Regions from separate parts of the Janthinobacterium darwini genome, predicted to be linked through region 1. Evidence: predicted binding sites of a transcription regulator. Region 1 holds the regulator's gene; each other region holds the start of a gene.
What was found. The regulator sigma-54, encoded in region 1, starts transcription at its own class of promoters, with help from an activator protein. The targets are predictions, from matches to a motif close to TGGCANGNAANCTGCTTT.
Positions count from the first base shown of each region.

Region 1 (7,456 bases):
GCATCAGGATGAGCCAGACTATTTCATCACCAATTTCAGCCTGGTGCGCATGGACTTGACGGGTAAGCCCAGCTATATCGTGTCGGGCACCAAGCTCACCCATTTTCCGCTGGACGATTCATCCGATATCGACCAGCCTTTCGTGCGCAAACTGTCGCCAGGCATGCCGCCGATGAACATGAATGCGGAACTGGCGCATATCGACCAGGACAATACCCGGCTGCAACTGCACCGCAATGTCGTGATCGACCGCGTGGCCAGTCCGAAGTCACAGAACCTGACGGTCAAGACGGAAGCGCTGACGGTGTTCCCGGATGAGGAAAGAATGGAGACGAACGTGCCTGTCGATATCTTGACGGGCGCCTCGCGCATCAATGGCGTGGGCATGAAGGCCAATAACGCCACCGGCGTGGTGGAAGTGCAGAATGCGCTGCGCATGGTCCTCCCGCCGAAACCGCGCCCGGCCGCGGCGGCAAAATGACAGAATGAAACAAGGAAACCATACTATGAAGAACATCTTGCTATTGACTCTATTCTCGACCATTTGCTCGCTGGGCATCGTGGGCACGGCACATGCCGAGAAAGCCGATTCCGAGAAGGAAGCCATCATCACGGCTCGTAGCGGCCACGTCGATGACGTCAAGCAGGTGCGTACCCTGACGGGCGATGTGGTGCTGGTGAAAGGGACTCTGACCATGAAGGCGGGCCGGGCCCTGATCACGGAAGACCCGCAAGGCTACCAGTTCATCACTTTCTGGGCCGATCCTGGCAAGCTGGCCACCTTCCGCCAGAAGCGCGATGGCGCAGGCGACCTGTGGGTGGAGGGCGAGGCGGAGCGCGTGGAATACAACAACAAGACGGAAGTCGTGAAACTGTTTTCCAAGGCCAAGTTGACGCGCCTGGAAGGCACGAAGCCGACCGACGTGGCCAACGGCGCCTTCATCTCGTATGACAGCCGCAAGGAGGAATTTGCGATGGAAAATTCCGATAGCGGCACCAGCACCCCCGATGGCGGCAGCGTGCGCATGGTGATCCAGCCGAAGCCCAAGGCACCGGCGGCGGAGAAAGCGCCGGCCACGCCCGCGTCAGGAAATAAATAATGGACAATACTCGTTGCGGCAGCACCCTGATCGTTCGCGGGCTGCAAAAAACCTATGGCAAGCGGCAAGTCGTGCATGATGTCTCGCTGCAAGTCGAATGCGGAGAAGTGGTCGGGCTATTGGGGCCGAACGGCGCCGGCAAGACCACCTCGTTCTATATGATCGTCGGCCTGGTGCCGTCGGACGGCGGCAGTATCGATATCAGCGGCGTGGATATTTCCCGCCTGCCGATCCACCGCCGCGCGCAGATGGGCCTGTCGTATCTGCCGCAGGAAGCGTCCGTGTTCCGCAAGCTGACGGTGGAAGACAATATCCGTGCCGTGCTGGAAATCCAGACCGTCGAAGGCCGTCCCTTGAAGAAGGCCGAGATCGAGGAGCGCCTGGATAAATTGCTGGCCGACTTGCAGATTGAAAAATTGCGCGAGAATCAGGCGCTGTCGCTGTCTGGCGGCGAGCGCCGCCGCGTGGAAATCGCCCGCGCGCTGGCCACCGACCCCCGTTTCGTCCTGCTCGACGAGCCGTTCGCCGGTGTCGACCCCATCGCCGTGATCGAGATCCAGCGTATCGTGCGCTTCTTGAAGGAGCGCAATATCGGCGTCCTGATCACCGATCATAATGTGCGCGAGACGCTGGGTATCTGCGACCGTGCCTACATCATCAACCAGGGCTCGGTGCTGGCGTCGGGACGCCCCGACGACATCATCGCGAACGAGTCGGTACGCCGGGTCTATCTGGGCGAACACTTCCGTATGTGAGCCAATGAAACAATCATTGCAGCTGCGCACTTCGCAGCACCTGGCACTGACGCCGCAGTTGCAGCAATCGATACGCCTGTTGCAATTGTCTACACTGGAATTGCACCAGGAGCTGGAGCAGTTGCTGACGGACAATCCCTTGCTCGAACGCCTCGACGATCCGCTCGACCGTTCGCTGCGCCTGCTGTCCGACGGCGCCTTGAGTTCCACGGCCGCGCCGGCCGAAGCACCGCCCCAGCCGCCAGGCCAGGAGGCACCCGCCGCGCCGGCCGAAGCGGAAACCTTTGATGGCGAGGCTGGCGACAGCCCTGCCGCAGCGGAGGGCGGCGACAGCGACTGGAGCGAGGCGAGCAGGGGCAAGGCGCCCGACGACGAAGATTCCCGTCCGCAACTTGAAGCCCACCACTGCACCTTGCGCGAACACCTGATGGAGCAGATGCGCGTGACGGTGCTCGAGTTGCGCGACCGCGCGCTCGTCGAGCTGATCATCGACGCGCTCGACGACAATGGCTACCTGGAAGAGTCGCTCGACGACATCCTGGCGCGTTTGCCGGAAGAGCTGGAAATCGACGCTGACGAGATGCGTACGGCCTTGTCCCTGTTGCAAAGTTTCGATCCGCCCGGCGTGGGCGCGCGCAACGCGTCCGAATGCCTGGCGCTGCAAATCAAGCGCTTGCCGCACATCGCCATGGTGACGCGGCGCATGGCCCTCGTCATTGTGGAAAAACACCTGGCCTGGTTTGCCCAGCGCGATTTTAACAAGCTGAAAAAAGCCCTCGATTGCGATGATGAAGACTTGCGCGAAGCGCAGACGGTGATTCGCCAGTGCAACCCGCATCCGGGTGCCGTGTTCGCCTCGGACGTGTCCGATTACGTGGTGCCCGACGTCGTCGTCAAGCGCGCGCGCAATGGCTGGCAAGTCACACTGAACAACGACGTCATGCCTCGCCTGCGCGTCAACGCCATGTACGCCAACTTGCTCAAGCAGGGCAAGGGCGAGGGTGCCATGGGCGCACAGTTGCAGGAAGCCAAGTGGCTGATCAAGAATATGCGCCAGCGCTTCGACACCATCCTGCGTGTAGCGCAAGCGATAGTAGAAAGACAAAAGAACTTTTTCTCGCATGGGGCCGTTGCCATGCGCCCCCTTGTGCTCCGTGAAATAGCTGATACACTGGGTTTACACGAGAGTACTATCTCGCGCGTAACAACTCAAAAGTACATGCTGACCCCGCACGGCATGTTCGAGTTGAAATATTTCTTTGGTAGCCACGTCGCCACCGAAGCGGGGGGCGAAGCGTCATCGACGGCGATACGGGCATTGATCGTGCAACTGACAGGAGCAGAAGACCCTAAAAATCCTTTATCCGACAGTAAGATTGCGGACATGCTGGGGGAACAAGGCATGGTGATTGCGCGACGTACTGTTGCCAAATACCGGGAAGCGTTGAAAATTCCGCCAGTGAGCCTGCGTAAGTGTTTGTAAGTTTTTTTCGGTTCCTCTGCGGGCCGGATACGATGGACCGCACGAACCCGATCATCTTTAGGAGTGTGTATGAATCTCACCATCAGCGGACATCATCTCGAAGTCACACCAGCCATCCGTGAATACGTACAAACGAAGCTGGAACGCGTGAAACGGCATTTCGATCAAGTCATCGATATCGCCGTGATTCTGACCGTGGATAACCTCAAAGAGAAAGAAAAACGTCAAAAGGCCGAAGTCAATTTGCGTCTGAGTGGCAAAACTGTCTATGTGGAAAGTCTGGCGCACGACCTGTATGCCGCCATCGATATCCTGATCGACAAGCTGGACAGGCAAGTGATGAAGTACAAAACCAAAGTGCAAGGGCACGGTAAAGAGGCGATCAAGCATCTGCCAGACAACTCGGAAGAAGAATTCGCCGCCGCCTAAGCGGCCTGCGACTTTCAACTGGTTGTGATCAACTAAGGGCGCACATTGCGCCCTTTTTTGCGCCCGTAGCTGTTGAGCGCTATGTTCCCCTCACAGGCGCTAGAATGTGCCCGTTCTCACTTCTATTTACTTTGCCATGAGCGACTTCGTCCAGACCTCCATCCGCAACCGCACGGGCCACATCGTGCTCGACCGCCCCAAAGCCCTGAATTCCCTGTCGCTGGAGATGGTGCGCGCTCTGAGTACCGTTTTGCTGGCCTGGCGCGACGATCCGCAGGTGGACGCCGTGGTGATCCGTTCCAGCAGTGAGAAAGCCCTGTGCGCCGGTGGCGACATCCGTTTCTTTTACGATGCAGGCCTTGCCACACCGCAGGGCGGCAGTGCGTTGCTGGAAGATTTCTTTACGGAAGAATATGCTTTAAATCATGTAATCCACTTCTATCCGAAACCGTATATCGCCGTGATGGATGGCGTGGTGATGGGCGGCGGCATGGGCGTGGCGCAGGCAGGGCCTGGCAACCGCCTGCGCATTGTGACGGGCCGCACGCGCATGGCCATGCCGGAAGTCAATATCGGCCTGTTTCCCGACGTGGGCGGCAGTTATTTCCTGTCTCGCCTGGCCGGTCAGCTGGGCTTGTACCTGGGCTTGACGGGCTTGACGATCAACGCGGCCGATGCCTTGTACACGGGCCTGGCCGATGTGTACCTGCCCGAGGCGCAGATGGGGGCGCTGCTGGCCCTGTTCGAATCGACGCCAGGCCAGGGCTTGCCGGTCGCCATCAAGGCCCTGGCAGCGCCGTTCCAGGCCCAGGTGGGCGTTTCTGCGCTGACCATGGCGCGCGCGGCGCTGGACCGCCATTTCGGCGCTGGCTCCGTCGCTGCCATCATGGCTTCGCTGGCGCAGGATGACAGCGCGTTTGCCAGCAAGGCGCTGGCGGCCATGCGCCAGCGTTCGCCGCTGATGATGTCGGTGACCCTGGAATTGTTGCAGCGGGGCGCCCAACTGGGCGTAGCCGATTGCCTGCGCATGGAGCGCACCGTGGTGCGCCACAATTTCGAGCATGGCGAAGTGCTGGAAGGCGTGCGCGCGCTGGTGGTCGACAAGGACAATGCTCCGCGTTGGAACCCTGCCAGCCTGGACGAGGTTGATGCGGCCATGGTGGCGCGCTTCTTTGCCCCCGTCTGGCCGGCGCAAGCGCATCCGCTGCGCCATCTGGATTAACAACGCCAAATAACACCGTAGCGAGCGGAAGGGAGGGGTGGTTGAGAAGCGGAACTGTGCTTTACGCACATGAGCATCGCAGACCACCTATACCGAAGCGCAGTAGATTTTAATGGCGTTCTAGCTACGTTCGCGGTGGCGTAGCACGACCCGTTCATTGGGGCCGAAATACTGCGCCAGCCGTTCTGCCATGTACACCGAGCGGTGCTGGCCGCCCGTGCAGCCCAGCGCCACCGTCAGGTAGCTGCGGTTGTCGGACTTGAATGATGGCAACCATTTCTCGATGAAGGCGCGGATGTCGGCCAGCAGTTCCAGCGCGCTGGGCTGCGCGTCGAGGAAGGCGATCACGGGTGCGTCGCGTCCGTCGAGCGGGCGCAGCGCCAAGTCGTAATAGGGATTGGGCAAGGCCCGCACGTCGAAGACGAAATCGGCGTCCAGCGGCACGCCCAGTTTAAAGGCGAAGGATTCAAAGAACAGGATCAGGGGCGCGCGTTCGGAGGCGACAATATCCTTGACCCAGGCGCGCAGTTTGTTGGCGCTCAGTTCCGAGGTATCGATTACATGACCCAGCTGTTCGATGGCCGACAGGCGTTCCCGTTCTTCCGAGATGCACTCGATCAGGGTACGGCGGCTGGCCGGATTCTGGTTCGGGCGCAATTCATGCGACAGGGGATGGCTGCGCCGCGTTTCCGAGAAGCGCGCCACCAGCGAATGCGTGGTGGCCGTGAGGAACATTACCTTGACGTCGTGCCCCTGGTCGCGCAGCAGCGCCACATTGTGCGGCAGGCTGGTCAGCGACTCGGCGCTGCGCGCATCGACGGCGACGGCCAGTTGCGGTGTACCTTCGTCGAGCAGCGTTTGCACCAGGCTGGGCAGGAGCGCCGGTGGCAGGTTGTCAACACAATAGTAACCGGTATCTTCCAGCACATTGAGCGCGACGGATTTACCGGAGCCGGATATTCCGGTGATAAGGACGATATGCATAGGCTGATCATACAATAAAGATCGGCACTGCGCTCCAAGGCAATGCTCTTTACAAATTATTGCAATTTTGATTGTGATGTTGGTGAAGCAAATGCTCGAGCACAGATAGTAGGTCGGCTTAGCGCAAAGCGCGTAAGCCGACGCTGCGGCATAGGCCAACATTGTTGTCGGATTACGCGGGGCCTTGCCCCGCTAATCCGACCTACGTTATTAATCGCCACTCATGGCGAGTCGTTGGTGAGCAGGGAATTCACGCAGTGTTGCTGCGTGCCTGCGTAACGGTTCGCCCTTGCAAGGGCGAACTCCTTGGCAACATTAATCGCCACTCATGGCGAGTCGTTGGTGAGCAGGGAATTCACGCAGCGTTGCTGCGTGCCTGCGTAACGGTTCGCCCTTGCAAGGGCGAACTCCTTGGCAACATTAATCGCCACTCATGGCGAGTCGTTGCCGTTCCATGAACTCTTGCAAGGTATCGATGCCGCGCAGCTGCAAGATGGTATTGCGCACGGCCGCTTCCAGCAGTACGGCGATGTTGCGGCCGGCAGCGACGGGGATGACGACCTTGCGCACGGGTAAGCCGAGCACGTCTTCCGTGGGGAACAGGAAGGGCAGGCGCTCGACTTCTTCTTCCAGCGCATTGCGGCGCACCAGATGCACGATCAGTTTCAAGCGCATCTTGCGGCGCACGGCCGTTTCGCCAAAGATGGCCTTGATGTCAAGCAAGCCCAGGCCCCGCACTTCCAGCAGATTTTGCAGAAGAGGCGGGCAGCGGCCTTCGATCATATTGGGCGCGATGCGCGAAAATTCCACGGCGTCGTCGGCCACCAGGCCGTGGCTGCGCGAAATCAGTTCCAGCCCCAGTTCGCTCTTGCCCAGGCCCGAATCGCCCGTGATCAGCACGCCGACGCCCAGCACGTCCATGAACACGCCATGCATGATGATGCGCTGCGCCAGCTTTTTCGACAGGTAGACGCGCAGGAAGTCGATCACTTGCGCTGCCGGCAGCGGGGTCGAGAACAGGGGAATGTTTTGCTCGTCGCAGATGGCGAGGATGTCGGGCGGCGTTTCCAGCCCTTGTGCGATGATGAGCGCGGGCGGGCCGCCGGCGATCAGTTCACCGATCACATGGGTGCGCGTATTGACCTTCAGGCGCTGATAGTAATTGATTTCCTGGTGACCAAAGACCTGGATGCGGCCCGGATGGATCAGGTTCAAGTGGCCCACCTGGTCGGCGGCCGACGAGACGTCGCCCGAGATCAGGCGTTCGCCGCCGGGGAAGCCGGCGAACCAGCCCAGTTGCAGACTTTCACGATTATCGTCGTACAGGCGTTGTATCGTCAGCGGCGTTTGCAACATGGCAGTCTTCTTCAGGAGTGGAGGAATACCTGAAGTTTAACCTGCCGCTTGCAGACTGGGTTGCCAATTGACGATGCGCGAATGCACGGATTTCGGTTCCGGATCCGTGGCCAGCGCCGTGCGGAAC
Region 1 covers NZ_JBNYXX010000005.1:77,960-85,415, forward strand. The annotation lists gene lptC (LPS export ABC transporter periplasmic protein LptC) at 1-481, shown strand, start outside; gene lptA (lipopolysaccharide transport periplasmic protein LptA) at 507-1,100, shown strand; gene lptB (LPS export ABC transporter ATP-binding protein) at 1,100-1,855, shown strand; gene ACQ4WZ_RS23595 (RNA polymerase factor sigma-54) at 1,860-3,338, shown strand; gene hpf (ribosome hibernation-promoting factor, HPF/YfiA family) at 3,408-3,767, shown strand; gene ACQ4WZ_RS23605 (enoyl-CoA hydratase/isomerase family protein) at 3,904-4,989, shown strand; gene rapZ (RNase adapter RapZ) at 5,110-5,973, opposite strand; gene hprK (HPr(Ser) kinase/phosphatase) at 6,394-7,329, opposite strand; gene ACQ4WZ_RS23620 (PTS sugar transporter subunit IIA) at 7,366-7,456, opposite strand, start outside.

Region 2 (7,456 bases), on a different contig from region 1:
GATACGCTGGGCATGTTCCTGGTACATCAGCACTTCAGGGGAGGATTTGGATTTGAATGAGATCAACATAAGCGCTTTCTGAAACTTGTTGTTAGTGTCGAAACAATATCACGACTTGAAATATTGCACAGGCTGTCCGATTGCCCGGATGACGCATTTGCGAGCCGGATAGGGCTATCTGTTGGACAGCACACGTATTTACAAGGGCGGCTGCTCCAGGCAGCTGCCTGTTTAAGCGATCATTAAGTCTCAATCCAGTTTCACTGAATCCATGAAAGTGTCGATGGTGTCACGCGACAGCTTGCGCTCTTCACCGAGAATGATGATCTGGAAGATGTGCTTGTCCTGTGCCACGAAACGGCCGACCAGCAAGACAGGCTTGCCTTGCTGCGTGCCGCTCGCCTCGATGCTGAGCGAAGTGCGCTGGCGCGTTCCGGAAGCAGTGCTGCTGGCCGCCGATGCGGTTTTTTCGCTGCGCACGGTGCCGTTGATATTTTTCAACAGAACTGTCTGCATGGCGGGCAGGGCAGCTTGCGCCTGTTCTGCGCTGTCGAGCACCGCGCTGCCGATGGCGAAGGTATTGCCATCGATTTCGCTCGCTGTCATGGTCAGGCTGACTTTCTTGCCATCGAGATCGATCTCGCGCGTCAGCACGGCCGGCTTGCCTGGAAACAGGGCCGTGAACTGGGCGTCGGGGCTGCGATAGTCGCGCCAGTCGAATTTCGGACTGCAGGCGGCCAGCGTGCAGGCTGTAGCGAGCATGGCAAGGAAGAGGGCAAGTGATGGTTTTTTCATCAGCAGATGGTAGCAGTGCCGCCAATCACGCGCAATCGCGCACGTGTGGCGGTCACTGGCCGCTTTATATCTCGCGCAGCACGCGCCGGTACTGGATCGCTTCGGCGACATGCGGCTGCGTGATAGCGGGGCTGCCCGCCAGGTCTGCGATGCTGCGTGCCACGCGCAGTACCCGGTGGTAGGTGCGTGCCGACCAGTGCAGGCGGGACATGGCGCCATGCAGCAACTGCTCACCATGTATTTCCAGATGACAATGTTGTTCGATTTCCATGCTGCTCAGGTGCTGGTTTGCTTTCCCCTGGCGTGCCAATTGCAGAGCAAAGGCTGCCGCCACCCGGGTGGCGATGGCTTGCGTGCTTTCGCCAGCGCCTGCGTGCCTGCCCAGCGCCGCAGGCGGCATGGCGGCAACTTCGATTTGCAAGTCGATACGGTCGAGCAGCGGGCCGGACAGGCGACTGTGATAGCGCAGCACGGCGTCCGGTGTGCAGCGGCAGCGGCCGGAAGCGTGGCCCAGATAGCCGCATGGGCAGGGATTCATGGCGGCGATCAACTGAAAGCGGGCAGGAAATTCGGCCTGGCGGGCCGCGCGCGAAATGCTGATGACGCCCGATTCCATGGGCTGGCGCAAGACATCGAGTACCCGGCGCTGGAATTCGGCGATTTCATCGAGAAACAACACGCCGCAGTGGGCCAGCGAGATTTCTCCCGGGCGCGGCACGTTGCCGCCACCCACCAGGGCCACGCCGGACGCCGTCTGGTGCGGGGCACGATAGGGACGACGTTTCCAGTGTTCCACCTTGAAGTGGCCGCTCAGGGAATGCACGGCGGCCGATTCCAGCGCCTCTTCATCGCTCATGGGCGGCAGCACGCCGGGGAAGCGGCTGGCCAGCATGGTTTTGCCCGCGCCCGGTGGCCCCACCATCAGCACGTTATGGCCGCCTGCGGCCGCTACCTCCAGTGCGCGCCGCGCCTGCTGCTGCCCCTGTACGTCAGCAAAGTCGGGATACGCAAAAACCTGCGCTGCCAGCACGGGCTGATGGCGCTGCAGCGCGGTCTTGCTGGCATGCGCGGCAAAATGGGCGCAGACCTCGAGCAGGCTGTGGGCGGGATAGATGCAGGCATCACTGACCAGCGCCGCCTCGTCCGCGTTCGCCTGCGGCAGGATGAAGGCGCGTGGCGCGCCAGCCTGGCTGCGCTGCATGGCAAAGGTCATGGCCAGTGCGCCACGGATGGGGCGGAGCTGTCCCGATAGCGACAGTTCACCCGCGAATTCGTAATGGTGTAATTGGTCGCCTGGCAACTGGCCGGAGGCGGCCAGGATGCCCAGCGCAATGGGCAAGTCGAAGCGGCCCGATTCCTTGGGCAGGTCCGCAGGCGCCAGATTTGCCGTAATGCGCCGCGCCGGCATGTCAAAGCCACAGTTTTGCAGCGCGGCACGGACGCGGTCGCGCGATTCCTTCACTTCGGTGTCCGGCAGGCCGACTATCGTAAAGGAGGGCAAGCCATTGGCAAGGTGGACTTCGACACTTACCTCGGGTGCCTCCATGCCGGCCAGGGCGCGGCTTTTCAGGACGGCCAGACTCATCAGACTCCCCTTTAGCGCGGGCGCGGTCAGGATCAGTCTAGTCCTTGAAAAGGTGTCAGGCTTGAGGTATGCCAGCAAGGTTGTCAATAACGCGACCTTGCTGGCGGTACTTTATGCCTTTGGGTCGTTCAGGCGCGTTTCCAGTTCGATCAGGCGCAATTCCAGTGCGTCCAGCTTGGCGCGGGTCTTGGCCAGCACTTGTGCCTGGATATCGAATTCCTCGCGCGTGACGAGATCGAGACGGGCGAAGCCCTGGGTCATCATCGATTTCACGTTTTTCTCGATATCCTTGGCAGGCGAGTTTTCGATGGCTTGATGGATCTTGCCTTGCAAGTCGTTAAAGAAGGTATTCATGTCCATGGTCAGTCCTTTTATGGTGCGGCCTGTGCATCGCACCATTGCGGTGCACAGCGGCGTTAATCTGGTGCGAAACTGGGCGGTTCATTGTGCTTCAGCAGTCCATTAGCGCAGTCCTGGCGGCTTGCAGGGTATGTATGGACGGAAATGCACCTGTCAAGGTGGCAAGAGAGCTGGCACGTATTCTGCTAAAGAAGCTATGAACGCTTTGTGATCTCCAGCCAAGATTTTAAACCTCAACCGCTTTAAAAGTTCAATAAAAGGGAATCGCCATGAAGAATCTGTCCAAGAACATGACTTTAGTAGCAGCGTTGACGCTGGCCATGACCGCCGTGTGCGGTAGCGCCATGGCCCAGGATGCAGTGGCAGCGCCTGCTGCGGCCGAAGCCGTACCTGATAACGTGGTGAGCTATAACGTGGCGCTGACCAGCGACTATCGTTACCGTGGGATCTCGCAAAGTCGACTCGATCCTGCCATCAGCGGTGGTGCCGACTACACCCACAATCCGACGGGCCTGTATGTAGGCACCTGGCTGTCGAGCATCAAATGGATCAAGGACGGCGGCGGCGATACCAACCTGGAATGGGATATCTACGGCGGCAAGCGTGGCGAGATCAGCAAGGACTTCACCTACGATGTGGGCGGCCTGTACTACTTCTATCCCTCGAATGGGCTGAGCACCAACGCGAACACCTTCGAGCTGTATGGCCAGCTCGGCTATGGTCCGGCCTACATCAAGTACTCGCACTCGACGACCAATCTGTTTGGCGTGGCTGACAGCAAGAACAGCGGCTACCTCGATGTGGGCGCGAATATCGATGTATACGAAGGTTATCTGCTGAACCTGCATGTGGGCCGTCAGAAGGTCGAGCACAACGATGCCCTCAGCTATACCGATTACAAGCTGGGTGTCACCAAGGATTTCGGCGTGGCAACAGTCGCCCTGGCCTACGTCAAAGCCAATATCACTTCGCTGGCGCCGAATGGCAAGAACCTGGCGAAATCCGGTCTCGTGCTGACCGTGTCCAAAACCTTTTAAGCGAGAATGCCATGAAAATGATTACAGCAATCATTAAACCGTTCAAACTGGACGAAGTGCGCGAAGCCTTGTCGGCTATCAATGTGCAAGGCATTACCGTCACCGAAGTCAAAGGGTTTGGTCGCCAGAAAGGTCACACGGAACTCTACCGTGGCGCTGAGTATGTCGTCGATTTCTTGCCAAAAACCAAGATTGAAGCGGCCGTGGATGACGCCATTGTCGACCAGGCCATTGAAGCGATCGAAGGTGCCGCGCGTACCGGTAAAATCGGCGATGGCAAGATCTTCGTCTACAACCTGGAACAAGTCATCCGCATCCGTACCGGTGAAACCGGCAACGAAGCGCTCTAAGGGGAATATTGATGCGTAAAAATATAACAAAATTGCTCGCTGGGATAGCCTGTCTGTGTGCTTTTGGCCTTGCCACGCCGAGCTTTGCCGATGCCCCCGCCAAGGCGGAAGAGGCCACGACTACTGTCGTCGCCGCTCCCGCCGTGACGCCGGTTCCTGACGCAGCGCCCGCAGCTACCGCTCCGGCACCGGCAGCTGCCGCGCCAGCAGCTGCGCCCGTCGCCAACAAGGGCGATACCAGCTTCATGATGATCAGTACCTTGCTGGTGATTTTGATGACCATCCCCGGCCTGGCCCTGTTCTACGGCGGCCTGGTGCGGTCGAAGAACATGCTGTCGGTGCTGATGCAAGTGTTCATGGTGTTCGCGCTGGTGATCGTGCTGTGGTGTATTTATGGCTACTCGATCGCCTTCACGGAAAAAACCGCCTTCTTCGGTGGCTTCGACCGCCTGTTCCTGAACGGCATCTGGGATCCGGCCAAGGGCACGTTTGCCGCCGCCGCCACCTTCAGCAAGGGCGTCGTCATTCCCGAGTTCGTCTTCGTGGCTTTCCAGGGCACGTTTGCCGCCATCACGTGCGCACTGATCGTCGGCGCCTTTGCCGAGCGCGCAAAGTTTGCCGCCGTGCTGGCCTTCGTCGTGCTGTGGTTCACGTTCGCCTACCTGCCGGCCGCCCACATGGTGTGGTTCTGGACCGGTCCTGACCTGATCACGAATGCCGCTACCTCAGCCAGCGAAGCCCTGAAGGCTGGCTGGATCTGGCAAAAAGGCGCGCTGGACTTCGCCGGCGGCACCGTGGTGCACATCAATGCCGCTGTCGCGGGCCTGGTGGGCGCGATCATGATCGGCAAGCGCGTTGGCTACGGCCGTGAATCGATGGCGCCGCACTCGCTGACGATGACCATGATCGGCGCCTCCCTGTTGTGGGTGGGCTGGTTCGGTTTCAATGCCGGTTCCTCGCTGGAAGCGGGCGATGTGGCGGCCCTGGCCTTCGTCAACACACTGCTGGCAACTGCTGCCGCCACCCTGTCGTGGGTATTTGGCGAGTGGATCAGCAAAGGCAAGCCATCCATGCTCGGTGGCGCATCGGGCGCCGTTGCCGGCCTGGTGGCGATCACCCCGGCGGCGGGCTTTGTCGGCCCGATGGGCGGCCTGGTCATCGGCTTGCTGGCCGGTGTCATCTGCCTGTGGGGCGTGAACGGCCTGAAACGCCTGATCGGCGCCGACGATTCGCTCGACGTGTTTGGCGTGCATGGCGTGGGCGGTATCCTGGGTGCCTTGTTGACGGGTGTGTTTGCTGCACCACAACTGGGCGGTCAAGGCATCTTCGACTATGTCACCAACAAGATGTCGGCTGACCCGTATTCGATCGGACACCAGGTATGGGTGCAGGCGCAAGCGGTCGGCACCACCATCATCTGGTCGGCCGTGGTCTCCCTCATCGCGTATAAGCTGGTCGACATCGTCATCGGCCTGCGCGTACCGGAAGAAGAAGAGCGCGAAGGCCTCGATATCACCAGCCATGGCGAACAGGCATATCATGGCTAAATGATAATGATCTGGCATGTCAGCGCCCCGGCGCGGCATGCTAGGCTTGAAAAGGCGCCTCTTTGAGGTGCCTTTTTTTCGTTGTGGGAATGGAAAAGGTCTTTAAAACAAGGCTTTTGCCCCGATTTGGGGTACTTACACGGTAATATAGTCGGCAGTTCTGTGTGCTTTTTTGAATACTGCACATAATTTAAGGATGTAACTATGGTTCCCCATCTCGTCACGGCCCTGACCGGACCGCTGCTCGACCTCGAAAAAAAGATTCTGGCCGCGACGCCGGCCATTGAGCGCTGGTTCCGCATGGAGTGGCAAGAGCACACGCCGCCCTTCTATTGCTCGGTGGATTTGCGTAATGCGGGCTACAAGCTGGCGCCCGTCGATACCAATTTGTTCCCCGGCGGTTTTCATAACCTCGCCACGGAAATGCTGCCCTTGTCAGTGCAGGCGGCCATGGCTGCCATCGACAAGTATTGCCCGGACGCCCGCAACCTGCTGATGGTGCCGGAATTGCACAACACCACGCCGCAATACTTGCAAAACGTGGCGCGATTGATGCAGATCTTCCGCCAGACGGGACTGCACGTGCGCCTGGGCTCGTGGTCGCCCGAGATCACCCAGCCGACACCGCTGGCGTTGCCAGATGGCAACATGCTCGTCATCGAGCCGCTCGTGCGCCTGAATAACGGCCGCCGCCTGGGCTTGAAGGATTTCGATCCGTGCACGATCTTGCTGAATAACGACTTGTCGGACGGCATCCCCGATATCTTGCAAAATATTCATGAACAAAGCCTGCTGCCGCCTTTGCACGCGGGCTGGGCCCTGCGCCGCAAGAGCAACCACTACACGGCCTACGATGAGGTGGTGAAAAAATTCGGCAAGATGATCGATGTCGATCCATGGATGCTCAACCCGTTTCACGCCAAGTGCAGTGACGTCAACTTCCAGGAAGGCGAGGGCGAAGATGCGCTGGCCGCCAGCGTCGACGTGCTGCTGGCCAAGATCCGCAAGAAATACAAGGAATACGGCATCAAGGAAAAGCCCTTCGTCATCGTCAAGCCCGATGCGGGCACGTATGGCACGGGCATCATGACGGTGCGCGACGCCAGCGAAGTGCGCGACTTGTCGCGCAAGCAGCGCGACAAGATGTCCATCGTCAAGGACGGCAAAGTCGTCACCGACGTCATCATCCAGGAAGGCGTGCCCACGTTTGAAAGCATCAAGGATGCCGTGGCCGAGCCTGTTGTCTACATGATCGACCGCTACGTGGTGGGCGGTTTCTATCGCGTGCACGCGGAGCGGGGCGTGGACCAGAACCTGAACGCGCCCGGTTCGCAGTACGTGCCGCTGGCGTTTGCCCAGCAGCATGCCGTGCCGGACTTGAAGGCCAAGCCGGGCACGGCCGCGCCGAACCGCTTCTATGTGTATGGCGTGGTGGCGCGACTGGCCTTGTTGGCTGCATCGCTGGAAATGGAGCGCACGGACCCGAATCCCGAGGTGTATTGATCGATCCCAGCAGCTTGCCGGGCGCGGTGACTACTGCGCCTGGCGATCTCGGCTAGAATCAAGCATTCCTTATCCAGGCTCCCCGATTGGACGCACCATGAAAATTGCATTCCTTGCCGACCCGCTGGCAGGCTTCAAGACTTACAAAGATTCCACTTTCGCCATGATGCGCGAAGCGGCCAAACGCGGCCACGCCGTCTACGCCTTCGAGCAGAAGGACATGGCGCTGGAAGAGGGCATCGTCACGGCCCATGTGCAGCACATCGAGCTGACCGGCGA
Region 2 covers NZ_JBNYXX010000006.1:255,263-262,718, reverse strand. The annotation lists gene ACQ4WZ_RS25730 (DUF1840 domain-containing protein) at 1-69, opposite strand, end outside; gene ACQ4WZ_RS25725 (hypothetical protein) at 250-795, opposite strand; gene ACQ4WZ_RS25720 (YifB family Mg chelatase-like AAA ATPase) at 860-2,380, opposite strand; gene ACQ4WZ_RS25715 (accessory factor UbiK family protein) at 2,492-2,740, opposite strand; gene ACQ4WZ_RS25710 (TorF family putative porin) at 3,010-3,777, shown strand; gene ACQ4WZ_RS25705 (P-II family nitrogen regulator) at 3,789-4,127, shown strand; gene ACQ4WZ_RS25700 (ammonium transporter) at 4,139-5,674, shown strand; gene gshA (glutamate--cysteine ligase) at 5,879-7,177, shown strand; gene gshB (glutathione synthase) at 7,275-7,456, shown strand, end outside.
Region 2: ACQ4WZ_RS25710 (TorF family putative porin) is a predicted target of sigma-54. The motif match lies at 2,912-2,929, and genes of this name have one in related genera.

Region 3 (7,456 bases), on a different contig from region 1:
GTGCGTGTCCATCAAGTCGATGATCTTCGCTTCCTGCGCCAGCTTGGCCGCTTCCGGCGCGCCAGCCGCCAGCGGCAGGTGGTGGAAGGGAATATTGTAGCTGGCCGCCAGCTGGTAGAACTCCATGTGGTTCGATACGATGGCGGGGATTTCCACGTTCAGCAAGCCGCTCTTGTAGCGGAACAGCAAATCGTTCAGGCAGTGACCAATCTTCGACACCATCAGCATGACGCGCGGCTTGACGCGCGCATCGTGTAATTGGCCATTGAGCTGCATGGCTTGCGACAGGTCGGCGAAGTCGCTGCGCAACTGGGCGTCGCTGATGGCGCCGTCTTCGAGCGCGAAATGCACGCGCATGAAGAACAGCTGGGACTCCTGGTCGCCGAACTGGGCGGAATCGATGATGTTGCAGCCGTGTTCGGCCAGGAAGCCGGATACGCGGTGCACGATGCCGCGCTGGTCCAGGCAGGACAGGGTCAGGATGTATTCGGGATGCGTCATGGTCGCGGAATAAGGCAAAAAAGGTGGTCTATGCTCGGCTCAGCCACGCGCGCCGGCCATCGGCTGCGCTGCCGCGAGCTAGCTATTGTCGCACGGCAGGGCCTGTAAGCCAGCATTTTCCACACAAGCAGCATGACTGCCAGCGCTGGCAAGACGATTGTCGTTCATTTGATCTGGCACAAAGTCATCGCGATTTTCCACCTGCCAGCTGCCATTTCCGGGCTAAACGGGCATCCGGCGTGGAACCTGGCACGCCATTCGGCGTCTATCTCTTTGCTTGTCTCCGCATACGTCGCATCCGGTGCGCCGGGTGTTTCCTGGATCAGCTTTTCATTGAGGTAGAACATGTCCACAAACAGTCTCCCCCCAAGTCCCATCCCCGCCCTGAAGTCCCATCTGGAGGCCCAGTGCAATTTCGCCACAGACCTATCGCGCAAGCTGTTCGACACGGCGCAGCAACTGAGCGAGCTCAATCTGCGGCTGGCGAAAGACCTGCTGCAGGAGTGGATCAGCGCCAGCCAGCAACTGCTGTGCGCGCGCGACACGGGCGAGTTCATGTCGCTGGCCGCTGCCCAATTCCAGCCGGGCAGCAACAAACTACGCCAATACCAGCAGCGACTCGGCAATCTCGTCGCCAGTGCCAATGTCGAGATGAACCAAACGGCACAGTATCACCTGCCCGAAGCGAGCCGCACAGCCGTGGCCTTTGCTGACGAAGTGGCGCGCAAGACAGCGGCAGAAACGGAAAAGGCCACGCAGCGCCAGCGCGACATGATCGAGAAAATGCACGCCATGGAGCACCGCGATGGCGCGGGCCACAGCGGCGATACCAGCAGGCAATCCGATCAGGTGCATTGAGCACTTGAATTGAACACCAGACCCCACCCGACAGCAAGGAGAGCGACATGGCTAACAGTAATGAGCAGGGCAACGGCGCTGGCAGCAGCCAGAAAACCAAGGAATCGGGCAACGCCAAAGGAACGATCAAGCGCGGCTTCGCCGCCATGAACGAGCAGCAGCAACGCGAAATTGCCAGCAAGGGCGGTCAGGCAGCCCATCAAAAGGGCACGGCGCATGAATTCGACTCGGAAGAGGCGCGCCGGGCCGGGCAGAAAGGCGGTGAAGCCGTCAGCCGCAACCGTGTACACATGGCGGAAATCGGCCGCAAGGGTGGCGAAAGCCGGCAATCGGCCCAGCGCGCCAATGAAAGCCGCAGCAGCAGCACGGCAGGCAGCGGCAGCGCCGAGCAGCAAGCCAAGGCGAGCCGGCAAGGCAGCAAAGACGAGGACGACAAGGGCCAGGGCTAGTGCTGACTGGCTGACCTGCCACGCACGGCTTGAGGACGGCACGGGGCGGCGCTGGCGGCCCCATGCCGGGGCCGGCGCAGCGCGGGGGGCGGCGGTATGGTACATTCTCGCCTTCCCCGCCACCCCGCCCTTCCCCGCATGCAGCCATCCCTGAAATACCTGAGCGCCTATTCCGAACAAACGCAAGCGCAAGTGCAGCAACTGATCGCGCAAGACAAGCTGGGCGAAGTCCTGTTAAAACGCTACCCGAATGCGCACGATGTGCGCAACGACAAGGCGTTGTACCAGTACGTGCAAGACTTGAAGAATGAATTCCTGCGCAACGCCGAGCCCATTAACAAGGTGGCGTTCGACAGCAAGATCCACGTGATCCAGCATGCGCTGGGCTTGCATACCTCGATCTCGCGCGTGCAGGGCGGCAAGCTCAAGGCCAAGCATGAAATCCGCGTGGCCACCATGTTCAAGGAAGTGCCGCTGGAATTCCTGCGCATGATCGCCGTGCACGAACTGGCGCATGTAAAAGAAAAGCAACATGACAAGGCCTTCTACAAGCTGTGTGCGTACATGGAACCGCAGTACCACCAGTACGAATTCGACGTGCGCCTGTACCTGACCCAGCTCGACCTGTCGGGCCAGCGCCTGTGGTCGTGACGGCCGGTGTCGACCGGCGTGAAAAAGCCGCCTGGTAAAAGGCGGCTTTTTTTCGTGTTCGCCGGCAGGGTCGGCGCTAATTCAGGCTCAGGCGGCGTTCTTGCGGCGGCGCAGGAAGGCCAGCAGGCCCAGGCCGCCCAGCAGCATGCCATACGTGGCCGGTTCGGGCACGGCGCTCACACTGGCGGCGATATTATCGACCTGGAAGGTGTGCAAGGCGCCTTCCTTCCACGATGCCGACACCAGATTGTCGAAGCCCGTGAACGTGTAATCGCTGAAAGTATGGCTGCCATCGAGACTGAAGGTCTGGGTCACCGTGCCGCCGCCCACCTGATGGCCGACAAAGGTCACGTCGTAGGAACCGGGCAGGCTCACGAAGTCAGCCAGGCTGATCGAGCTGAGCGAGAATGCAGCACCGTCGGTACGGCTCAAGGTTGTCGTCGACAGCAGCGTGGCGCTCAGGCCGGCCGAGCCCGCGTAGGCCAAGCTGCTCTGATGCGCAGAACTCAACAGACCCAGGAAGCTGCTGTTGAAATCGTAGCCGCCTTCCGAGTAGGAGGGGAAAAGGGAACCGAGGATGCCGGGCTGTTCCAGCGCATCGAAGCCGATGGTAGTGGTTTGCGCGTGGGCGCCGCCAGCGGCGAGAAGGGCAGCGACAGCAGTCGCGCGCAAGAGGGTCATTGGTTTCAAAATAGCATCCTTTCGAGATGATGAAGTAGCGTGGTTGCGGCAACTGGAAACGGATCGGCACCTTTTTTTGGGAGTCCGTACAACACTCGTCGGTGTCCGATATTCCTAACTTTTGAACCATGCCAGTAGACCACATCCATGCATAAAAAGCATCTTCATTTTCAAAAAAACATGCCTCGAAGGAAATATTTTAGATATATTTTTATTAATTGAAATGTTGAGCGCGATCAATTTTCCCGTGCGGAAACAAAAAAGCCATGCACTTTCCAAGGCATGGCTGTATCGCAAGGCATCGACGACGCTAGGGCGCGCAGTCCTTCAGGCGCTGCACCAGCGCGGCAGGATCGGCATCGGCGTTGAGGAAAGCCGCGTGCTGCGGGCGGATGAAGCCCTGTTCCCTGCCGTTTTCCACGAAAGCAATCAGGCCATCATAGAAACGGTCAACATTGAGCAGGCCGATGGGCTTGGCATGCAAGCCCAGCTGGGCCCACGTGAGCATCTCGAACAGCTCTTCCAGGGTGCCATAGCCGCCGGGCATGGCGATGAAGGCATCGGACAGGCTGGCCATCATCGCCTTGCGTTCATGCATGTCCTTCACGATGAACTGACGCGTCAAGCCCGTGTGGCCCACTTCGCGTTCAACCAGCTGGGTGGGAATCACGCCCGTCACCTCGCCACCGAGGCGCAGCACTTCATCGGCGATCACGCCCATCAGGCCGACCTTGCCGCCGCCATACACCAGTGAGATATTTTCCGCCACCAGCACGCGCGCCGCCACCGCATAGTCGGGCGAGACACCCGCGTTAGCGCCACAGTACACACATAAAGCCTTGATCACAGTATTTCCTACCCTTTCAGTTCATCGATCGCCGCCTCGACCTCGAGGCGTTCCTTGGCGTCTAGGGCCACACACTCGGCCGCCTTTTCATACAGGGCCAGCGCTTCCGCCAGCTTTTTCTTTCCGTCGAGCATGTTCAAGGCCCGCGCGTACTCGCTGTGCGCCAGCGCCGAATACGGCGTCAGGGCCAGCGCCGTCTTGAAGTGCTGATAGCCATCTTCCTTGTTGGCGCCGTAGGTCAGGCCGCCTATCATGGCGCCGACCTTGTCGATAATTTCCGCATGATATATCCCAAACGCGATATGCGCTTCCGCATGCATGGGCGCCATGGTCATCGTGCGGTCCAGGCTGTTGCGCACGCGCGCCCCCATGCCCTGCGCCAGGGCCTTGACGACGGACGTACCCAGCGCGTAGCGGCCCAGGCTGTAGGCATGCCAGTAGTAGCCGGCCGGATTGTCCGGCTGCTCGCTCTGCTGGCGCTCGCAGCGCTCGGCCACTTCTTCGTACATGTCGAGTTTCTGGCTGTCGTTCACCTCCAGGTGCGTGGCATAAATACAGGTCGCCTTGTGCGCCACCGCATAGCCGGGCACGCCGACGGCCAGGCCCAGCTTCACGGCGCGCTCGAAGTCGCCCGCGTGGAAGGCCAGCCAGGCCTGCACCAGCGCCGCGTGCGTGGGAAACGGTTCCACGTCGCCCGCATGCAGGCGCGCCCAGGCTGCCTCCAGGGTTTGCGGCGTGTAGACATATGCTTCGCCCGGATAGGGGAATTGTTTCCAAGCCATACATTTCTCCTGTAAATAAGCACTTGCCGCCAGCGACCGTGTCAGTCTTTCTTGAGTTTGGTCACATACTCTTCCGACAGTTTGCGAAACAGCAAATGCGTTTCATTGCGCAAATACGGCCCGATCAGGGACAGGACCTGGTAGCAGCCGCGCGCCAGCGCATCGGACATCGATTGCTGCTCGCTATACTTGCGCGGGTTGCGCACATACTCGTACGACAGCCAGTAGGTGGCAACGACCACCATATTCGTCGCCATGGCAGCGACTTCCATGTCCGACGCCTCCAGGGACTGTTCGCTGCGCAAATCTTCGCACAGCTGCGTGGCCACCTTGATCTTGTGCGCCAGGATCAGCTTGAAGTGCAGTTCCAGCTTGCGGTTGCGCGACAGCAAATCATTGAGGTCGCGATAGAAAAAGCGGTAGCGCCAGATCAGTTCGAACATCAGGTGCAAATACAGCCAGACATCCTCGATATTCGAGCGGCGCCCGTCAGGCACGGTCAGGATGCGTTCGATTTCCGCCTCGAACTGGACGAAGATCGAATTGACGATGTCGTCCTTGTTACGGAAGTGGTAATACAGGTTTCCCGGCGAAATATTCATCTCTTCCGCAATCACGGTCGTCGTGATATTCGGCTCACCAAACTCATTGAACAGGCGTAGCGACAACTCCAGGATGCGTTCGCGGGTACGGCGTGGTGCTTTTTGTAGCATGGCGGGCAATCTCTCTGTGTTCTGCCTCAAGCATACCACCTTAGATAGCCGTAATGAAACACGCCGCCCCACGGCGCCGGCGAAAAGTCCGGGCAAAAAAAAGCCTGCGCGAGCAGGCTGGAGGAATGCTGCGCCGACTCAGGCTGGCGGCGCTTTTTTCTTCGCCGCCGCTCTCGCAGCAGGCTTGCTCACTGGCTGGGCTGCGGCGCGCGGCGCGGCCCTGGCTGCCGGCTTGGCCGGGGCCTTGGCGACGGCCGCCTTCGGTGCTGCTTTCGGCGCCGCTTTCACGGCGGGCTTGGCCACAGCCTTCGGCTTGGGCGCCGGCGCAGCCTTGCCGGACAGCGCTGCCACCTGCAGGCTCAAGGCATCGATCTTGGCATGCAGCGCGGCGATATCGTTTTGCATGGGCACGCCGATGGTGGCCAGAGCACGCGCCACGCGCTCTTCAAACACCTGTTCCAGCTTGTCCCAGGAGCCGCTGGCCTGCTTGCCCACGCCATCGGCCAGTTTGCTGACGCTGTCGCTGACATCGGCCACCTTGTCTTCGGCGCGCTTCTGGAACTCCGTGCCGTCCTTCACCAGCTTGGAAAACACGCGCCCGCCCTCTTCCTGCGCCTTGGCGAAGGCACCGAGGCCCGCTTGCCAGATCTGCTGCGCGGACGCGCGCACGGCGCTCGCCAATTCCTTGTCTTCCGTCAACTCCTTCAATTTCTTCACCATCGCCCGCTCCCGTCATATGAAAGGCCATGCCACTTCATGGATGCTTTTTATTCTAGAGAGCAAAACTAGAGACGGGAGTCTAATTCGATAGAAAGCTGCTTCTAAACGTACGCCAGCGCACCCAATGCCCCCCTAGGCGGCCGCTTTCACCGGGCCATGCAGCAGCTTGTGCAGGCGGAAGCCTTCGCGGATATTCTCGCGCAGCACAGCGCCTTTCCACGGCTTGGTATAGAAGCGGTCGACGGCGCCACGGTTGATGGCCGCCATGATGGGCGTCAGGTCGGCGAAGGCCGACAGCATGATGCGGAAGGTGGCGGGACACAAGTGCTTGACCCGCTCCATGAATTCGGTGCCGCTCATGAGCGGCATGCACTGGTCACAGAGGATCACCTGCACCTTGTGGCGCGCGAGGATGTCGAAGCCCTCCGCGGCCGTCTGCGCCGTCAGGATGCGGTAGCCGTCCTGCGCCAGGAAGTCGCTGAGCACGTCGAGCATGAAAACATCGTCGTCGACGATCAGCAAGGTTTGCTGTTCGTCGCCATCGGCATCCTGCGGCGCCTGCAGCAGCTTGCCGCCCATCAGCATCTGCTCGAATTCTTCCTGCGGCACGGGGCGGCTGAAATAATAACCCTGCATCTCGTCGCAGCCGTGGCGACGCAGGTAGGCCAGTTGCGCATCGTTTTCCACGCCTTCTGCGATCACTTCCAGCTTCATGCTGTGCGCCATGCTGATGATGGCCAGCACGATGGCCGCGTCGTCCGGATTGCTGGTCACTTCGCGCACGAAGGCGATGTCGATCTTCAGTTTGTCGATGGGGAAACGCTTCAGGTAGGCCAGGCTGGAATAGCCGGTGCCGAAATCGTCGATGGAAATCTGGATGCCCAGCGCCTTCAGGTTGCGCAGCACGGCGATGGTTTCCTCGGCATTCGACATCAGCGAGCTTTCCGTCAGCTCCAGTTCCAGCAGGTCGGGCGCGATATCGTGCTTGCTGATCGCCTTGAGGACCTCTTCTTCCAGGCCGCCGACGAAAAACTGGATACCCGACACATTCACCGACAGGTGTACGGGGCCGATGCTGCTGGCACACCATTCGCTGATCTTCTTGCAGGCTTCGTCCAGCACCCAGTTACCGACGCGCACGATCAGCCCCGTTTCTTCCAGCAGGGGGATGAACAGGGCCGGCGAGACCATGCCGTGGCCGGGGCGGCGCCAGCGTATCAGCGCCTCGGCGCCGCTGATGCGCCCCGAGATGAT
Region 3 covers NZ_JBNYXX010000001.1:3,089,410-3,096,865, forward strand. The annotation lists gene purU (formyltetrahydrofolate deformylase) at 1-501, opposite strand, end outside; gene ACQ4WZ_RS14185 (hypothetical protein) at 666-848, opposite strand; gene ACQ4WZ_RS14190 (phasin family protein) at 847-1,359, shown strand; gene ACQ4WZ_RS14195 (KGG domain-containing protein) at 1,407-1,808, shown strand; gene ACQ4WZ_RS14200 (YgjP-like metallopeptidase domain-containing protein) at 1,947-2,459, shown strand; gene ACQ4WZ_RS14205 (PEP-CTERM sorting domain-containing protein) at 2,547-3,140, opposite strand; gene ACQ4WZ_RS14210 (LOG family protein) at 3,451-3,984, opposite strand; gene ACQ4WZ_RS14215 (tetratricopeptide repeat protein) at 3,996-4,769, opposite strand; gene ACQ4WZ_RS14220 (TetR/AcrR family transcriptional regulator) at 4,811-5,482, opposite strand; gene ACQ4WZ_RS14225 (phasin family protein) at 5,621-6,202, opposite strand; gene ACQ4WZ_RS14230 (EAL domain-containing protein) at 6,335-7,456, opposite strand, start outside.
Region 3: ACQ4WZ_RS14205 (PEP-CTERM sorting domain-containing protein) is a predicted target of sigma-54. The motif match lies at 3,406-3,423, and genes of this name have one in related genera.

Region 4 (7,456 bases), on a different contig from region 1:
CCGGCAGCGGCAAGGTTACCTTGCGCGTGCGCGGCGAGCGGCGCGACGATGCCACGTGGCGCCTGTCTTTCGCAGTCAGCGACACGGGCATCGGCATCGCCCCGGAAGACCAGCAGCGCATCTTCGAACCCTTCGTGCAGGCCGATAGCGCGGGACCGAAGGATGGCACGGGCCTGGGCCTGGCCATCTCGCGCGAATTCGTGCAGTTAATGAAGGGCGAACTGACGGTGGAGTCCACGCCGGGGCAGGGCGCCACCTTCCGTTTCAGTATTCCAGCGCAGGCGGCGCAGGTACGGATGCTGCCATCCGTACCGCCGGCCCCGCCAGCGCAGGCGGCAGTACTGCCGGCACTGCAGGCGCAAGACTTGCGTCTGCTGGCCTGGGAAGAGCGCGCCGCCTTGCTGGTGGCGCTGCGCGAATTGAACCTGGCCAGGGTGGCACAGCTGCTGGCGGCCCTGCCTGCGTCGGCGGCGCCGTTGCTGGCGCCGCTGCAGGCCATGCTCGACCAGCACCAGTACCGTCAGTTGAGTGTCTTGCTGGATAGCGAGGGCGCGCTGGCACATGCCTGAAAGTGTGGGCTGACAACATCGGATTCGATGAAAAGACGGACTAAGTGCCGCCGATGGATGGTGCTAAATTGCAATAAAGATTATGATGATAGTACGTAGTTCATCGCAAAGAAATGTCTTGTCCAGCGTGGCAACTGACCGCCGCGCCTCATCCAAAGCTGAGAGAACTGCTACATGCACCGCGATTTTTCCGAAGTGAATGCTAAGGGCGAAGTACTGATCGTTGAAGATACGCCGGCTTCGCTGAAGCTGTTGAGCGATTTGCTGGGCGGCGCCGGCTATGCGGTGCGCCAGGCGCCGAACGGTGAGCTGGCCCTGTGGACGGCTCAGGCGCGCCCGCCTGAGCTGATCCTGCTCGACGTGCGCATGCCGGGTCTCGACGGCTTTGAAGTCTGCCGCCGCCTGAAAGAGATTCCGTCCCTGCGCCAGGTGCCAGTAATCTTCCTGTCGGCCCAGTACGATACGGACGACAAGGTGCGCGGCTTTGCGCTGGGTGCCGTCGATTTCATCGCCAAGCCCTTCCAGGCCGAGGAAATCCTGGCCCGCACCGATGCGCATGTGCGCCTGGCGCGGGCGCAGCTGCAGCTGGCGCAGGAGCGCGCCAACCTGGAACGGCGCGTGGCCGAACGCACGGCCGAACTGGAACAGGTGGCCAGCACCCTGGCGCGCGAAGTGCAGATCCGCCGCGCCAACGAGGAATTGCTGCGCCTCTCGGGCCAGGTCTTCGAAGCCACACAGGACGCCATCCTGATCACGGATCCGGCCGGCATCATCGTCACGGCCAATCCTGCCTTTACCCGCATCACTGGCTACGCGGCGCAGGATGTGGTGGGCACGGACATCATGCGCCTGCACGCCGAATATACGGGTGAAGCGGTGCTGCTGGCCATGCGCCAGGGCTTGCGCAGCAGCGGCTGCTGGTCGGGCGAGGTGCAGACGCGGCGCAAGAGCGGCGACACCTATCCCTGTTTGCTCAGCGTGTCCACCGTGCATGGCCCGGACGGCGGCGTTGTCAACTACGTGGGCGTCTTCCTCGATATCAGCGAGCGCAAGGCCGAGCAGCATCTGATCGACTTCCTTTCCTACCACGACGCGCTGACTGGCTTGCCGAACCGCGTGCTGCTGCGCGAGCGCTTCGAACAGGCGCGCGCCAACGCCCTGCGCGACAGCCAGCAAGTGGTGCTGATGTGCCTGGATCTGGACCGCTTCAAGAACATCAACGATTCGCACGGCCAGGCCGTGGGCGACAAGGCGCTGCAAGTGGTGGCGCGTTTTCTGTCCGGCTGCGTGCGCGAGGGCGACACCGTGGTGCGCCAGGGCGGCGACGAATTCCAGATCCTGCTGCAGGACGATGCCCTGCTGGGCCGCACGCTGGCGCTGGCGCAGACCATCCTGGCCGGCTTGCGCGAAGAGCTCAGTGTCGGTGGCGAGCGCCTGGCGCTGACCACCAGCATCGGCATCGCCATGTGCCCGGCCGACGGCGACAGCCTCGACGACGTGCTGCGCCACGCCGACACGGCCCTGGTGCGCGCCAAGGAAATGGGGCGCGATCATTACGCTTTCTTCACGGAGCGCATGGGCAGCGATATCCGCGCCCGCCTGGCCATGCAGCAGCAGCTGCGCGGCGCCATCGGCCGCGAGGAATTCGAAGTGCACTATCAGCCGCAAATGTGTTTGCGCACGGGCGCCATGCTGGGCGCGGAGGCTCTGCTGCGCTGGAATAACCCGGTGCTGGGCAATGTGCCGCCCGGTCTGTTCATCGCGCTGGCCGAGGAATACGGCTTGATCACCGCCATCGGCGAATGGGTGCTCGAAACCGTCTGCGCGCAGATCCGTGCCTGGCACGACGCGGGCCTGGGCAGCATCAAGGTGGCCGTCAACCTGTCTGGTAAACAGTTCGCGCAGGACCGTACGGTGCCTTTCGTCGAAGCGGCATTGCGCAAATACGGCATCGCGCCCGCCTGCCTGGGCATCGAGATCACGGAAAGCACGGTGATGGGCGACCCGGACAAGGCGGTGGCCGCCCTGACGCGCCTGAAGGATATCGGCGTGGGCATTTCGCTCGATGACTTCGGCACCGGCTATTCCAGCCTGGGTTACCTGAAGCGCTTTCCCATCGACGTGCTGAAGATCGACAAATCCTTCGTCGACGACGTCACCACCAGCAGCAGCGACGCGGCCATCGCGCGTTCCGTCATCTCGCTGGCGCACAACCTGGACATGCGCGTCATCGCCGAAGGCGTGGAAACGCGCGAACAGGTGGACTTCCTGACGGAACACGGCTGCGACGAAATGCAGGGTTATTATTTCAGCCGTCCCCTGGCTGCTGCACCATTCACGGCCTTGCTGCGCGAACGGCGCGCGCTGGCCGTGGCGTAGACGCCGCGGTGCGGCCGATGCACCATGCGGGTGCGTCTGCCGCAGCGTGGTGCGCAATTCTCACGGTTCCATCCCTTGATGCTGGCACATATCCTGCTTAGGTAATCGCTTATTTACGCGATTGCCCCGCATGCCAGACAGTACTCACCCAGCCATGCCCTCACAGGCCAGCGCACATGACGCCTGGCAGGCGCACTTGCGCCTGGGATTTGCCTGGCACGATGGCGTCAGCCGTCTGGTCGAGCGCACGCACAGCGGCCCCCTGCGCGTGCAAAAGCCTTTGTATCCGGAAGGCGATGCCGTCTGCCACGCCATCATCATCCATCCGCCCGGCGGCGTGGTGGGCGGCGACCAGCTGGCTGTCGACGTCACGGTGGGCGAAGGCGCGCACGCGTTTCTCACGTCGCCGGGGGCGGCCAAGTGGTACCGCGCGAATGGCCACGTCTCGGGCCAGCACATCGTGCTGCGCGCCGGTAGCGGCGCTTCCATCGAGTGGCTGCCGCAGGAAAGCATTTTCTTCGACCAGGCGTGCGTGCGCCTGCGTCACGAGGTGGAACTGGCGGCGGACGCCAGCTATATCGGCTGCGACATCGTCTGCCTGGGCCGCAGCGCCTCTGGCGAAATCTTTAATGAAGGCAGCATCGCCCAGCAGGTGCAGATCCGCCGCGGCGGAAAGCTGCTGTGGTGGGAGCAGGGCGTGCTGGCCGCCGGCGGCGCGCTGATGGCCAGCCCACTGGGACTGGGGGGGCACACGGTGTGCGCCACCCTGATCGCCGTCGGCACACCCGTTTCTGCCGCCGTGCTGGCTGCCTTGCGCGAGATCAAGGTGCCTGCCGGCGCCGCGTTTGGCGCCACGCAGATGAAATCGCTGGTGGTGGTGCGCCTGCTGTGCGGCGACAGCGAGGCGGCGCGCACGATCATGCTGGCCGCCTGGCAGCTGCTACGCCCCGCCATGTTGGGACGCGACGCCGTCGTGCCCCGCATCTGGAACACTTAATCAGGAAAGAAGCGCAAGGAAAACCATGGACCTGACTCCCCGCGAAAAAGACAAGCTGCTCATTTTTACGGCCGCGCTGCTGGCCGAACGGCGCCTGGCGCGCGGCTTGAAGCTCAATTACCCGGAAGCGGTGGCCCTGATCAGCGCCGCCATCATGGAAGGTGCGCGCGATGGAAAATCGGTGGCGCAGCTGATGTCGGACGGTACGAAAATACTCTCACGCGCGGACGTCATGGATGGCATCGCCGAGATGATCCCCGATATCCAGGTGGAAGCGACCTTTCCCGATGGCAGCAAGCTTGTAACCGTGCACCACCCGATACCGTAGTTTTTTGATTGGCCAGGGCGCCACCCGCGTCATGGCTGTTTTTGCGCTGGCGACCCGCCGGCAAGCGTAACGCGATCTTTGAAGGAGTCCCTCATGACCCCAGGCGAATACAAATTGGAAGAAGGCGAAATCAGCCTCAATGTGGGCCGCGCCACGGCCACCGTGGTGGTGGCCAACCGGGGCGACAGGCCGATACAGGTCGGTTCGCACTTTCACTTTTTTGAAGTCAACCCGGCGCTGGCCTTCGAGCGCTGGCGCGCCTACGGCATGCGCCTGAACATCACGGCCGGCACGGCCGTGCGCTTCGAACCTGGCCAGCAGCGCACGGTGGAACTGGTGGCGCTGGCGGGGGAGCGCAAGGTCTACGGCTTCAATGGTGAAGTCATGGGCGAACTGCAAGACACTCCACCAGGAAAGGATTGAGATGGCCAGCATGCCCCGCAGCGCATACGCCGAAATGTTCGGCCCCACCACGGGCGACCGCATCCGCCTGGCCGACACGGAACTGTTCATCGAGATCGAGCATGACTATGCGATCTACGGCGAAGAAGTGAAATTCGGTGGCGGCAAGGTGATACGCGACGGCATGGGCCAGTCGCAGCGCTGCGCGGCCGAGGTGATGGATACCGTCATCACGAATGCCGTCATCCTCGACCACTGGGGCATCGTGAAAGCCGATATCGGCTTGAAGAATGGGATGATCTTCGGCATCGGCAAGGCGGGCAACCCGGACATCCAGCCTGGCGTGACCTTGCCCATCGGCGGCGCGACCGAGATTATCGCCGGTGAAGGCATGATCGTTACGGCCGGCGGCGTCGATACGCACATCCATTTCATTTGCCCGCAGCAGATCGAGGAAGCCCTGATGAGCGGCGTGACGACCATGCTGGGCGGCGGCACGGGGCCGGCCGTGGGCACGGCCGCCACCACCTGCACGCCGGGACCATGGCACTTGCACGCCATGCTGGCCGCCGCCGACGCCTTCCCGATGAATCTTGGCTTCATGGGGAAAGGCAACGTCAGCTTGCCGCTGCCACTGGAAGAGCAGGTGCGCGCGGGCGCCATCGGCCTGAAACTGCACGAGGACTGGGGCAGCACGCCGGCCGCCATCGACAATTGCCTGTCCGTCGCGGACCGCATGGATATTCAGGTTGCGCTGCACAGCGATACCCTCAACGAGGGCGGGTTTCTGGAGCACACCCTTGCCGCCTTCAAGGACCGCACCATCCACACCTTTCACACGGAAGGGGCGGGCGGCGGCCATGCGCCAGACATCATCGCCGCCGTGGGACAGTCCAACGTGCTGCCCTCGTCGACCAACCCGACGCGCCCGTTTACCGTCAACACGCTCGACGAGCACCTGGACATGCTGATGGTGTGCCATCACCTGGACCCGGCGATTGCCGAAGACGTGGCGTTTGCCGAGTCGCGCATCCGCCGCGAAACCATCGCCGCGGAAGATATCCTGCACGACATCGGCGCCATCTCGATGATGTCGTCCGACTCGCAAGCCATGGGCCGGGTCGGCGAGGTGATCATGCGCACCTGGCAGACGGCGCACAAGATGAAGGTGCAGCGGGGGGCGCTGGCGCCCGACACGGCGCGCAGCGACAACTTCCGCGCCAAGCGCTATATCGCCAAGTACACGATCAACCCGGCCATCACGCATGGGATTTCCCACGTGGTCGGGTCCATCGAGGCGGGCAAGATCGCCGACATCGTGCTGTGGAAGCCCGCCTTCTTCGGCGTCAAGCCATCGATGATTTTAAAGGGCGGCATGATCGCCGCTGCGCAGATGGGCGACCCGAATGCGTCGATTCCCACGCCGCAGCCCGTGCATTACCGCATGATGTTCGGCGCCTTCGGCGGCGGCCTGAAAAAGTCTTTCACCTTTGTCTCGCAGGCGGCCTACGACCTCGATATCGGGCATCAGCTGAAACTGAATAAATCCGTCATCGCCGTGAAGAACATGCGCGGCTTGCGCAAGCACGACATGATACATAACAGCGCCACGCCGCACATGGAAGTGGACCCGGAAACCTATGCCGTGCGCGCCGACGGCCAGCTGCTGGTGTGCGAGGCGGCCGCCGTGCTGCCCATGGCGCAGCGCTATTTTCTATTTTAAGCAGGAGACATCATGCTCACTTTGCATACCAAGCTGGCGGCTGACGATAGTCGCGCCGCCGTTGCCCAACTTGTGTTGCCCTACGACCAGCGCGAAAAATGCCGGCTGCGCGCCGTGCTGTCGAATGGCGACGAGGTAGCCGTGTTCACCGTGCGCGGCACGGTGCTGCGCGACGGCGAGCGCATGACGGGACCGGAAGGGCTCGTAGTGCAGATCGTCGCCGCGCGCGAACCGACCTACCTGGTGCGCTGCCTTGACGCCCACACCCTGCTGCGCTGCGCTTTCCACCTGGGTAACCGCCACACGCAGGCGCAGGTGGGTGACGGCTTTTTGCGCATCCGCAAGGACGTGGTGCTGAAGGAGATGCTGGAAGGCTTGCAGGCGAGTGTGACGGAGGAAAGCGCGCCATTCGAGCCGGAAGCGGGCGCGTATGGCGGCGGCCATGGCCACCACGACGGCCATGGCCAGCACTTGCTGGCGCCCGTGCCGCTGCGCCAGAAGATTCACCGCCCCAGCGACACACCGGGCACCGCATGATGCAGGCATCGGCCCTGCTGCATTTGCTGCAGTTCGCCAGCCCGGCCTTGCCGATTGGCGCCTACAGCTATTCGCAGGGGCTGGAAGCGGCCCTGGAATGCGGCTTGGTGGTGGATGCGGCCACGGCGCGCGACTGGATCGCGCAGCATCTGACGCTGGTGGTGGCGCGCTGGGAAGCGCCCCTGTGCTGGCGTTTGATACAGGCCTTCGAAGCGCAGGATTTGTATGGCGTGCAGCGCTGGAGCGAACGCTTCATCGCCTCGCGCGACACGGCGGAATTTCGCGCCGAAACCATTCAGATGGGTTATTCATTGACCAAGCTGCTGGCCGAGCTGGGCGTGGCTGATGGCGTGTTGATCGACATGCTGCAGGGCCAGCCGGAAGTGGCGCTGCCCACGGCCTATGCCTGCGCCGTGGCGGCGCTGGCCATTCCGCGCGAAGAGGCGCTGCTGGCCATGCTGTTCGCCTGGGCGGAAAACCAGGTGCTGGTCTGCGTGAAATCCGTACCGCTGGGGCAGGTA
Region 4 covers NZ_JBNYXX010000001.1:1,172,780-1,180,235, forward strand. The annotation lists gene ACQ4WZ_RS05370 (sensor histidine kinase) at 1-569, shown strand, start outside; gene ACQ4WZ_RS05375 (EAL domain-containing response regulator) at 744-2,948, shown strand; gene ACQ4WZ_RS05380 (urease accessory protein UreD) at 3,103-3,945, shown strand; gene ACQ4WZ_RS05385 (urease subunit gamma) at 3,971-4,273, shown strand; gene ACQ4WZ_RS05390 (urease subunit beta) at 4,367-4,696, shown strand; gene ureC (urease subunit alpha) at 4,698-6,398, shown strand; gene ureE (urease accessory protein UreE) at 6,411-6,935, shown strand; gene ACQ4WZ_RS05405 (urease accessory protein UreF) at 6,935-7,456, shown strand, end outside.
Region 4: ACQ4WZ_RS05380 (urease accessory protein UreD) is a predicted target of sigma-54. The motif match lies at 3,031-3,048, and genes of this name have one in related genera.